DNA from 3 places in the Lysinibacillus parviboronicapiens genome. Region 1 is predicted to be linked to each of the others. Evidence: riboswitches for the same ligand, from Rfam matches in the RefSeq annotation. Region 1 holds a riboswitch; each other region holds the start of a gene.

Region 1 (4,196 bases):
ACCTTACTTTCTATTCTATAAAACAACTGAGGATAATACCAATTTTCACACCAGGGCTTTTCTGTACATAGCAATGCCTTTTCACCAAAAAGACATGCGATGTATAGCGCTATCTAAAATAAATCTTGCCTTCTTACCAGAGCGCATTTCCAGGGCACCTGAGCGCTTCTCCCTCTTTCCGAGCTAATTTCGGCAAGGTGTCATACCTAACAAAAAGCCGTCCTAATCTAATAGAACGGCTCTTAAAAGTCTTTAATTATTGAAACAGCTCAGGATAAACAGCTTTGGCTACTAACTCAACCGCTTCCCCAATACGTGGACCAGGACGAGTGGAAATATCAGCATCTACATAATATACTGCTTTGTTTTGAATCGCTGTAATCGTATTCCAACCATTACGGGCAATAATTTCTGCCGCAGGATCCTTAGCGTAATTCACAGTTGTTAGAATAACTTCAGGGTTTTTAGCAATGACGTCTTCCTCAGAAACCTTTACCCAACCCTTTTGGTCAGCAAATACATTGCTCACATTAGCAGCATTTAAAATTTCTTGTTGGAATGTACCTGCTGCTGTTGTATAAATGTCTGGCTTTGGACTAATCTCCAAGTAAACATTTTTTTGTTTTTCTACATCTTTTACTTTTGCTTGAACATTAGCTATTTTAGCCCTAATGTCTTTATTTAATTGCTCACCTTTATCCTCAACACCCATGACAGTCGCAATTTGTTCTATATCCCCATAAACATCTTTAAATGAGGCTGCTGACTGGATAACAAATACTTTTACACCTGCATCTTCAAGTCCTTTTAACGCGTCATCCTGGCCAGTAGTATAAGCAATCACTACATCTGGCTTTAATGCTAAAATGCGCTCGCTATTAAACGTCATAGAATCTGATACTCGTTCAATGTTTTGTGCTTCTGCTGGATATGTATCATAATCTGTTGCGCCTACGATTTTATCCCCAACACCTAATGCAAATAAAATTTCTGTATTGCTTGGCTGTAATGACACCACAGTTTTTGGTACAGCATCAAATGTCACTTCTACACCACGATCATCAGTCACTTTATAGCCTGTTGCTTCAGTTGATTTTTGTTCCTGAGATGTTTCCCCATTCTTCTCTTCATCAGTTGTACCGCAGCCCACTAGGACAAGTGCTAACATCAAAATTGATAGCCATTGGAAATTAAATAATTTCTTCACTTATCTCATTCTCCTTTTTTCTTTTTCATTGGGTATGATTTACTTATAAACGGAATTTCAGCAATTCCAGCTTGTTGATTCATGTATACAGCCATGACAAAAAACACATTCGCCAGTAATCCTAAATAATCGAAGAGAATAGCTGGTACTTCTCGCTCTTCAGACACTTTGTGCAAGACACGGTATGATTTTTTCGCTTCACTTCGACATAAATGAAGGGCAACAGCAGCCTCCGTTCCTTGTGGTAAAACAAAGTTTTGAATCTCTTCCCTAACATGCTCAACGTAAAAATCATAACGATTACTTAACCATGCTAAATCTTCATCGGTAACTGCCAATTTGCCACGTACTGAACCATTGACATGATAAGCCATCGGCAAAATTGCCAGCAAATCGCCTGCTACAACCTCCACCGTTTCTTTCTTTACAGCCGCCAGGGCAACACCTACATGTGTTGTTAAACTATCTGTACGAATTTCATAATCAACCGTTGATACTTTTTCACGCATAAACGGATAACATGAATAACGCGCATCTTTTTTCAAAACTAAGACCCCCACTTTCTTTCGTGAAATTCTCCTTACTTACTGGATGAAGGTTAAAGTGCATAAAAAAAACGCCACTCCCGATTAATAGAGTAACGACGAAAATGCATAAATAGTGTCGCTTTGACACGACATTGCCTATGTATTTGCCGCATATCCTCCTAACTTCCGAAGAGTACTTATACGTTCAAATAAAGGTCGGTCTCCTGGCTTGTACAGTTCACTACCTAGATGTAGCGATGTCATAAATACCTTCCCATCTAATCTTAGACAGTGGCTTAAATTTATGATTTATGTACTTACAGTTGCGGAAACAGCTTCGGTTTTACACCGAATTCCCGATTATGCTATGGCCTAGCACCCTTATTCTGCAAGAATTATTCACTTGTAAAGCAGTTTATCATATATTGTGATGAAAAAGTAGTTGCGAAATTGCGGAAAACTCGGTCAAAAACATATAAAACCTAGCACTATTTCTACATAACGATTAGCTATTTGTAGTTCTCACCTGAAAATTCTATATTCAATAATGACTATAAAATTCTTTCGATAGCTTGTTCAATATCAAGTTGAGAATCCGTTGGTTCGAAGCGCGCAGTTGTTTTACGATTACCATCTACTAAAAATTGTGTAAAGTTCCAGCGAATATTGCGACCATCTAAAAAGCTAGGTGCTATTTGGACTATCGTTTGAGCTAACATTTTCTCCTGTATATTTGCCTTTCCAAATTCATGAAAATCCACTTCATGCTTTAAATAATTGAATAATGGATGTGTAGTCTCACCATTTACTTGCACTAATTCAAAAATTGGAAATATCACACCATAATTTACTTTACATAGCTGTGTAGTTTCTTCACCATCTTCTGGATTTTGATTGTCAAATTGGTCACAAAGAAAACCTAACACAAGGAAATTATCCTTGCCCTATTTTTCATACATTTTTTGTAAATATTCAAACTGATATGTAAAACGACATTTGTTTGCTGTGTTGACAATAAGCATCGGCTTCCCACGATATGTTTCCATCGATAAAATTTCACCATTTGACTTTTAAACCTCATTTTCATATTTTTCATGATTATAGCAATAAACTAAATTTTCTCCAACAAATGAGTTTCAACATAAAAAATAGCCATTACGCTTGTTTAACGAATGGCTGTCTGATATTTCTTTTTATATTTTACGTTTTGTTCTTCATCAATTAATCTCTTTGCAATTTCTAATAGATTCCTGTCATTCGTGGCATCAAACAACTTTTTAAAGGATACAATAATATCGTATCGGATCAGTGTCGGGTGTTTTTCGTCAATACACGTTTGGAATCTTTTTGCTAAATACGAAACAATTAAATCTCTTTGCACTTGTCCAGCAAGCCCAATTTGCCAGATTGCTTGTAGACTATGTCTTGCCGTTACAGTTTTATCATCATACGTTACTGCCCAAATTTTCAAAAAATCCTCTAGTACACGTTCTTCTGGATCACTTTTAGCCGCCAATGCGCATAAAAACTGTACTGCACGTGCACGTACATGTCCATCTTTATATGTAAGGGCTTGAACGAGATGCTCCCAGACTGAGTATGTCCAGTCAACTGGTTCTTGCATAATTTTTATCAATTCTTCATAAGACTCGAATTGGATTTCACGGTCATGCTCTGTTATATTACTAAAAAGTTGCAAAATCTCTTTTTCCATGATTCATCCCTACCTTTATTCTGTCAGAACGTTATAAAATTTTAAATTTTTTATGTTACACTTAACTTAATTTATACAAAGAAGGAGAGTTTATGAATAAATCTATTACCCGAAAGTTGATTTTACGAACGCTTGTGATTATATGTCTAATAGTGGCGGCATATTTTATCATACCAGTCTCCGTGCCTATTATATTGGCGGGGATTACCGCTTTTTTCTTAGAACCAATTGTAATGTTTTTTAAACGAAAATGGAAAATGTCTCGGAAAATTGCAGTCGCCTTCATTTACATAATGAGCGTTATCTTTATTTCTATTATTTGTTACTTTACTATTACACAGCTCATGTCGCAAATTATAGTAGTTTCAAAGCAAGCCCCCTATTATATTTCTAAACTATCGGAAATGTGGTTAAACATGCAAGATAACATTTCTAAATATACGGAAGACTTCCCCGCTGAAGTGAGTGCTTCACTTCAAAGTACAACAATGGATTTCATTAAGAAAATTGAAGAATCTTTTCTAAACATCTTTAATTATACCAAAGTTACTGCATTCTTTTCAGAAATTCCAAGCCTCTTTATTAGTCTTCTCGTATATATGATTGCTCTATTTCTATTTATGCTAGATTTACCAAAATTAAAACAAGTTACTTACAAATATTTGAAGCCATCTACTGCGAAAAAAATGAAAATAATTTCTAATCGTTTAAAAGACGCATTTTTTGGTTTTATGAAGGCACATCTACT
Region 2 (4,196 bases), 1.6 Mb from region 1:
ATAGACAATATTATCGACACTAAGCTAGTCAACAGAAAAAAACCTGGTAACAGTAATAACTTTGCATAATACGTAAAGGGAATTCTTGCACCTAAAATGATAAAAGCACTCATCACAATAAATGTAATGAGTGAAATAAGTTCATCCCTCATGATAAGCGACAGCAGTAGAAGACCAAGAGAAAACGTCATTTTTTCTAGCGGATGAACAGACGCTAGTTTGTTCATGTAAGCATACTTATCAATGAGTAACATCGCTTAACCTTCTTTGTGTTTGCCACGCATATAGCCGATAAAATAGCCGATAAAACCAGCACCAATTGCGGCTTGAAGCACGAATAATAGGCTCTCAATTTCACCACTTGGTGGCTCCCAAAAACTTTCAAACCATGGCTCGTACTGAGCGTTAATTTCACCAATTGCGACTTCAGCCTCACCGTCAGCTCCACCGAACTCTGCTCCTTTTTGTACGAACAGCGGAATGATTGCCAATAGCACAACAATAGCTAAGAGTAGTAAATTTTTTTTCATGTCAATGTGCCTCCTTTGCTGAGAAAACACGTAAAGCTTTTAATTCACTGACATTATATTTTTTTAAGAAATTCATGACGATGACTGTTAAAATCCCTTCGCTAATGGCAAGTGGAATTTGTGTCAACGCAAAAATACCAGAAAATTTTGTGAATGAAGCCATAAAGCCTCCAACTTCTGAAGGGAAGGCCAGTGCAAGTTGGACAGAAGTCACAACATATGTACCTAAATCACCAAGCATTGCTGCAAAAAATACGGCAAGTGAGAACGATAGGCCAATCTTTTGAGAACCTTTAAAAACAAAGTACGCGATAAAAGGTCCTACTATAGCCATCGAAAAGGCATTTGCACCCAATGTCGTAATGCCGCCATGCGCTAACAGTAAAGATTGGAATAATAAGACGATTGTTCCAATTACGCTCATTGCCAATGGACCGAATAATACAGTTCCTAAGCCAACTCCAGTTGGATGTGAACAACTTCCTGTTACAGAGGGGATTTTAAGTGCAGATAAGACGAATGCAAAAGCACCTGAAAGACCGAGTATCATTTTTGTTTCGGGATTTTCATCGATTGTTTTACGAATTGAACGTAATCCTAAAATAATAAATGGCATGGCTACGATCCACCAGAAAATCGCCCATTCAATCGGCAGAAATCCTTCCATGATGTGCATGGCAAATGCTCGATTTGGCACGAGTAAAAATGCTAGTAAGAAATAACTAAGCTTCCAACAAGAAAATTTCAAAATAGCTCCTCCTTAAAATAAAATTTAGAATGTAGCGTGCGCAATAAAAAAGCACTTTTCCGATGTAGGAAAAGTGCATAGCTGAAAAAGCAAATAGAAATTATCATCTGCCAAGCCGCACACCTATCCTCGTAGGTTGAAACGATCACGTATTTTTCGGCAGGTCTCCTGGCTTTAGTTCAACATTTTATAGGCCTTCCCATCCTTTGGACAGTGACATAATCTATAAAACTCCCTAGTACAGTGGCGGGACCGCGCCGGACTTGAACCGGCTTCCCTTTTAAGCAAAATGACTACACTTCGCACCGAAAAAAGATGAAGTTGTGAGATTTCACGACAAAGTGTAACATGATTTTCCATAAATATGCTATCTCTTTTTATAAAAAATATTTTTAATTGAGCTTCATTCTAGAAAATTCTGATAAATCATAGAGTAACACCACATTTTTGCATGAAATATTTGTTGAAATTTTACTAAAAATTTCACAAATTAAAAAAGAATTGTTGAAATTTATAAATAATAAGCTATGATAGAAACAGTTTTCTATTACGTTTTTAGACAATTAAAATTTCATATAGATACATCTATAAGTGCTCGAGATAATTCGAGATAATAGGGAAATCGGTGTGAATCCGATACAGCCCCCGCTACTGTAATAGCTGATGAAATCGCAAATGCCACTAGTATCACTTGGGAAGGCGCGAAAGTAAAAAGAAGCTTAAGTCAGGAAACCTGCTTAGTTGATGGCATGCAAACTTTTCGGAGGGAGAAGTTGAAGCGAGAACGAGTACTTATATTTATTCGTTTTTATTTGGCTTCTACAAGACCTTTACTCTTCGTTTAGAGTGAAGGTCTTTTCTTTTTCCTAGTCGCAAATGAGGGGAGCAAGACAATGACAACTTGGAACTTAGACGGAATGAAAACGCATCTTTTTATTTGCAATGGCAGTAGCTGTATGCATAAAGATGGCGAAGAAATTACCCAAGCAATACGTAATGAAATACAGGTACAAGCACTTGATAAGGAAATACATACGACAAGAACACGCTGCAACGGCAGGTGTAAGGATGCTTGTGTTGTCATCGCCTATCCACAAGGAAACTGGTATCGTGTGCCAACGACAGAGCATGCAAAGGCGCTCGTGCAAGACTTACATCATGAGTCTTTACATAGTGAACATGTGTTCACACTGCGTGAAGGTACGTTACAGCGTACACCACAAACAACAGCTATTAAAGGCATTGAAAAGGTGAAAGAGGGGGAACAAAATGGCGCAAAAAGGTAAGATTTTTGTTGTGGGCTTTGGCCCCGGGGATTTTAAACATATAACAACAAGAGCTGTAGAAGCACTGCAACAGAGTGACTTTATCATCGGCTATAAAACGTATGTGGAGCTCATACAAGATTTAGTGACTGCCAAGTCGATTGTTAGTACAGGAATGACCGAAGAAGTTTCGAGGGCGCAGGAAGCTGTGCGTCAGGCAGAGGCAGGTAATATCGTGTCTGTCATTTCCAGTGGTGACTCAGGCGTGTACGGGATGGCGGGGCTCGTCTATGAGGTATTGATAGAGCTTGGCTGGACCGAAGCAACTGGTGTTGAAGTGGAGATTGTGCCTGGTATTTCTGCGATTAATTCGTGTGCCAGTTTACTAGGTGCGCCGATTATGCATGATTCTTGCACAATTAGTTTAAGTGACCATTTAACACCATGGAATTTAATCGCTAAACGGGTGGAAGCAGCAGCAATGGCGGATTTTGTGATTGCACTTTACAACCCGAAAAGTGGTCGTCGTACACGCCAAATCGTCGAAGCACAACGTATTTTACTAGAATATCGATCTCCCGATACACCGGTGGGGCTCGTAAAAAGCGCCTATCGTGATCGCCAGGAAATTACGATGACCACACTAGCGGAGATGCTTGAGCATGATATCGGGATGCTCACAACTGTTATTATCGGAAATTCATCTACATTTTTCTATGACAATAAAATGATTACACCGCGTGGCTATCAACGAAAATATACGCTTGGAGATGAAAAACAGCCACTACGTCCACATCAACGTCTGAAAGAAGAAAATGAACCGTGGGCGATGAATCAACAAACGGGAACAGCGCGTGCTGATTTTGCGGCAGACCCGAATGCAGGACGTAGCAAGCCCAGTTTAGCGATTACACCTGTGTCAACGCTAAATAAATCATCTCTTGAAATGGCTGCAACTGCACTTGCAATGGTGAAAGGGACAAGTGCTGGGCATGTCACATCTAAACTTGTCCAACAAAAGATTGAATCCATTTTTGAACTTGCCGTTAGTCCTGGGGTGGCTAATAAGTTTTTCACGCCGCAACAAATGACGGCTTTAGCTGAAGTTGTTGGGGAAGAAGGAACGATGGAGTATACACCGGACCATCAAATTCATTTGAAAATTCCAACATCTGAACCCGGTAAAATTACAGCAAAACTACGTGAAGTGGGCTTTTTGTTAGCTCCAATCGGCGATGTACTGTCATTAAAAGCATGTGATTTCTGTTATGGAGAGAAAGCAGACTCTATTCCATATGCCGAGGAAATTCAAGCAAAACTAGGTGGCTTAGCATTACCGAAAACGCTAAATATCGGCTTTAACGGCTGTGGTATGGCATGCTACCGTGCAGTGTTTGATGATATTGGTATTGTCTATCGTAAAAGTAAATTTGATGTCTTTATCGGTGCTAAACCAGTTGGGCGTACAGCGCATGCGGCACAGCCTGTGGTAGAAGGGTTAGAGCCAGAACAACTTGTTCCACTTATAACAGACATTCTTGAAGAGTACAAAGCCAATGCGCATCCAAATGAACGCTTGTTTAAATACTTCAAACGTGTGAAAAAAATATTGCATTTTACGTATCAAGATATGTCTTCAAAAATAAAAGTAGA
Region 3 (4,196 bases), 160 kb from region 1:
GAAACATAATCAATCATATAAACCGTTGTTTGCTGTGCCTCATCGATACGTACTGTTGCATTTTCCATGCCCTCCATATGGGATGCATCCGTTTTTACTTCTGTTCCAGGTGCTAATGGTGCGCTCCCGGGATTGAATAATTCCTCATGAATGACCCATTTGTGATTCTCCACGCGTTGGCCGCCTGTAGTAGGTTCATACGAAATAATGTAAGCAGTTGTATCATAAGCACCAACAATCGTTGCTTCTGCTCCTTTCATACCTTCCATATGTCCATCCTTAATAATAGCCGTGCTACCAACCGGATACATTGGGTTTTCTGCATTTTTCAAAGTTGCTGGTACTTCACCAGAACTGGAATGATTCATCGAAGAATGATCCATTTCAGTATGCTGTTCAGCAGGGGCGTCTTTTTCTGTATCTGCTACTTCTTTAGAGCATGCGGATAATGCCAAAACAGCAACTACCGTTAGTAAGCCTCCATGCCAAATTCTTGGTCTTTTCATATCCAATTCCTCCTTCTTCATTTGCTATAAATGTAGCAAATAAATGTGCAGAAACTATGGATGAAGGCAGTTGCCTTTACAGACATAAGATACCCATGGTCATATCTATACTAAAAAAAAACTCCGCTCATAAGCTAAAGAAGCGGCGTTTTTATCGATATAGGCTTCGGATTATTTTACAGGAAAAATCCGAAGCACTTTTTGTACACGATATGCGAAAATACCAGCGAATACTGCTAAGATCATATCCTTTGGTAACGGAGGCATCATCCAAAGCCAGGCTATTTTGTAAGTGAAACCTTCAGGTGCACTAGCCCATAGCTTGTAAGCAAAATACATCCAATTTGTACCCAGAAAATAATTAATACATGTAGCAATTAGAGCAGCTATGACATAGCTCTTCTTCGTAGCGCTTTTTTCAATTATAAGCCCTGCTATAAAGGCTACTAAAATAAAGGTTAGGATAAAGCCAAATGTAGGGCTTAAGATTTGTCCAAAGCCTCCACCGAAACGGGCAAATACAGGTGCCCCGGCTAAACCAATCAACATATAGACGGTACAGGCAAGTGCCCCTTTTCTACTACCGAGAATAAGTCCTGCTAAAATAGCAAAAAACGTTTGTAAAGTGATAGGTAAGCTACCAACTACCATGAAAGGTGCAAAGGAAGTAATATTGGCACCAACCATCATTAATGTGGAAAATAAGCCGATGTACGCAAGATCGAATGTTGTTAATTTGTGTTGTGAATGTTGTGCTACTGTTGTCATAATTTCACCCCAATTTAGTAAAGTTGATAGTGATATTTTAAGAAAATAAAAACTTTGTGTCAACTTTATATTTTATTAAGTTAACACAACTGCTGTTAATAAGTTAGAAAATTCATAGCCTAAATATGTCAAAAAGAAAAAATATGTATAGACTACAATAATTATGTATGTTAGAATCGTCATAATTTTAATATTTCAGATACTATTGGTGTGATGCCCCTAAAGCATCACTTAAAAGGGAAGTCGGTGGAAATCCGACGCTGTCCCGCAACTGTAACGAGGAGTTCTATGATATATAAGCCACTGTTCAACATGGGAAGGCTATCATAGCAACGATGAATCGAAGCCAGGAGACCTGCCAATTAGTTTTTACCTGTAATGCCCACGAGGATGCAAGCAATTACGGACAATTGAAGGATACATTTCTTACTTTTGTTTATTCCAGGGTATTTCTATGCAAATTTTTTGCGTAGAATACCCTTTTTTATTGCTTCCCATCTATCATTTTTTGACTAGGAGTTAATAAACAGATGAATAAACAGACAGTACGCCCAAATAAAAAATTTATCTTGCTTTCTATGCTGCTCCTTCTATTGCTCATCATCTCCATTACATTCGCCATCATGATAGGTTCTGTTTCTATTACACCGTTGTACGTATGGAAAGTTATCTTTTCAAAAATACCATTCGTCCAAAATTGGATAGAGCAAGATTGGAGTCGCTCTCAAGAAATTATCATTTGGCAAATTCGTGTGCCACGTGTTTTACTCGCCGCAATCGTTGGCGGAGGATTAGCCATAGCAGGTGCTGCCATTCAGGCACTTGTTCGTAATTCTATTGCAGATCCGTATATTTTAGGAGTTTCATCAGGTGCAACTGTTGGTGCGACAGCCGTTATAATTTTAGGCGCTTTTTCATTTTTTGGCATATACGCTCTATCTATCTCAGCTTTTTTAGGCTCATTAATCGCGATTGTATTAGTGTTTTTCTTGTCGCGTGTTGGCGGGCGTATTTCTATTTTTCGTTTATTACTGGCAGGAATGGCGGTATCCTTTATTTTATCTGCCACTTCGAACTTTATATTAATGATGTCGAAGCAAGAGGGGGGCATGAAGGCAGTCATGTATTGGATGCTAGGCAGCCTTGCAGGAGCGAAATGGAGTAACCTTCTCATCCCGATGGTTATTTTTGTCATTGTATTTGTCTTGCTTTGGCTCCATTATCGAAATTTAAATTTGTTACTACTTGGAGAAGAAGCAGCAGTAACCTTAGGGGTTAATTTACAACAATTCCGAATACAACTTGTTCTTCTAGTTTCTTTACTTACCGGCGTACTAGTTGCAGTAAGCGGCGCAATTGGCTTTGTTGGTTTGATTATTCCGCATATCGTACGGTTAATCGTAGGCTCAAATTATAAATACGTTATCCCGATTAGTGCTTTATTGGGAGCAATTTTCTTGGTTTGGGCAGATGCACTTGCTCGAATACTAATTGCACCAGAGGAAATGCCAATTGGTATTATTACTGCATTTTGTGGAGGACCTTTTTTCATTTGGTTACTGCGTCGTAACAATTATTCTTTCGGTGAAGGAGATTAGAAAATATGACATTAGAAGCAAAACAAGTATCGTTCTCCATGCATGATCAGCGAATTTTACATGAAGTGAGTATCCGAATAAAGGAGAAGCAGTTTGTCGGCTTAATTGGTCCGAATGGAAGTGGGAAATCCACACTCTTAAAAAATATGTATCGTCTATTAAAGCCAGAAAGCGGGACGGTTTTACTGAACGAGAAAGATATTTTAAAGCAGTCGAGTAAATCCATTGCTAAAAATTTAGCTGTAGTTAGTCAGGAAACACCAGTATTATTCGATTTTCAAGTACGAGATTTGGTTAGTATGGGAAGAACTCCACACAAAAAATTATTTGAACTTGACCATGAAGATGACTTTAAAATTGTTAGAGAAGCCTTATTCCAAACGGGCATTGACCATTTAGAAACGCGTAGCTTTAGCTCTCTTTCAGGAGGTGAAAAAAAACGAGTGATGGTTGCACGTGCTCTTGCTCAGCAAGCACAAGTGATTATCCTAGATGAACCAACGAATCATTTAGACATTCAGCATCAATTACAACTAATGGATTTAATTCAAACTTTACATTTGACTGTAGTGGCTGCGCTACACGATTTAAACATCGCCGCAATGTATTGTGATTATATTTATGTTTTACAGCAGGGTAGAATTGTTTGTCACGGAACTCCAGAAGAAGTGCTCACACCAGCTTTACTACGGGAAGTATTTGGTGTATATGCAGATATTCAAATCCACCATTTGACGGGCAAACCTTATTTAACATATGTGTCTGAACAATTCACAAAAAAAACTTTGAAAGAACCTTCTATTTAAAATACTTGAAGCGAAATTATGTTAGCATGTACATAGGAACATGTTATAAAAGCAAGATGCATGACGTCAAAAAAATGAAAAATGGACATTTCCCAATTTATTTGAGAAACGTCCATTTTTACTTTTTATTTTTGAATTGGACCGTGGTTAATTGTAGATAATGTTTCATTAACTTCAAAAATTTTGCCACGAATATTAGTAATGCCGAAGCTAGTTAAACGAGCAGAATGCATAGTTAAATATTTTTCAGCACTTTCCTTCGAATCGAATAAGTAGACGCCACCAGCTTGTTTGGTCGTTGCATCCTCGGTCCATATTTTCCAGATGAAACCTTCTTCATCATTAATACTTCTTGCTAAATTTTGCAAACCCTCAGCCATCTCTACGCCAAAAGGTCCGTCCATTGTAAAGTCAACCTGTAATAAATAAGCCATACCTTCAGTCCTTTTATAATGCTACCTTCTATCACATACAAAACTAGTGGGTAACTGACATCCTCAATGTGTAATGTGTTTATT

The links. Region 1 has a riboswitch for cobalamin ahead of C9J31_RS21665 (hypothetical protein). Riboswitches for the same ligand answer to the same signal wherever they lie in the genome.
Region 2: linked by a shared signal. The riboswitch ahead of C9J31_RS14040 ((2Fe-2S) ferredoxin domain-containing protein) and the one ahead of C9J31_RS21665 (hypothetical protein) in region 1 are both predicted to bind cobalamin.
Region 3: linked by a shared signal. The riboswitch ahead of C9J31_RS20905 (FecCD family ABC transporter permease) and the one ahead of C9J31_RS21665 (hypothetical protein) in region 1 are both predicted to bind cobalamin.

Annotation. Positions count from the first base shown of each region.
Region 1 covers NZ_CP073713.1:4,481,171-4,485,366, forward strand. The annotation lists gene C9J31_RS21660 (ABC transporter substrate-binding protein) at 257-1,207, opposite strand; gene C9J31_RS21665 (hypothetical protein) at 1,213-1,752, opposite strand; cobalamin riboswitch at 1,932-2,132, opposite strand; partial or broken gene C9J31_RS21670 (glutathione peroxidase) at 2,286-2,789, opposite strand; gene C9J31_RS21675 (hypothetical protein) at 2,900-3,448, opposite strand; gene ytvI (sporulation integral membrane protein YtvI) at 3,541-4,196, shown strand, end outside.
Region 2 covers NZ_CP073713.1:2,906,713-2,910,908, reverse strand. The annotation lists gene cbiQ (cobalt ECF transporter T component CbiQ) at 1-254, opposite strand, end outside; gene C9J31_RS14050 (energy-coupling factor ABC transporter substrate-binding protein) at 258-530, opposite strand; gene C9J31_RS14045 (energy-coupling factor ABC transporter permease) at 532-1,278, opposite strand; cobalamin riboswitch at 1,420-1,603, opposite strand; cobalamin riboswitch at 1,851-2,034, shown strand; gene C9J31_RS14040 ((2Fe-2S) ferredoxin domain-containing protein) at 2,172-2,564, shown strand; gene cobJ (precorrin-3B C(17)-methyltransferase) at 2,548-4,196, shown strand, end outside.
Region 3 covers NZ_CP073713.1:4,324,146-4,328,341, reverse strand. The annotation lists gene C9J31_RS20915 (YdhK family protein) at 1-506, opposite strand, end outside; gene C9J31_RS20910 (biotin transporter BioY) at 678-1,274, opposite strand; cobalamin riboswitch at 1,464-1,651, shown strand; gene C9J31_RS20905 (FecCD family ABC transporter permease) at 1,805-2,872, shown strand; gene C9J31_RS20900 (ABC transporter ATP-binding protein) at 2,878-3,678, shown strand; gene C9J31_RS20895 (monooxygenase) at 3,804-4,112, opposite strand.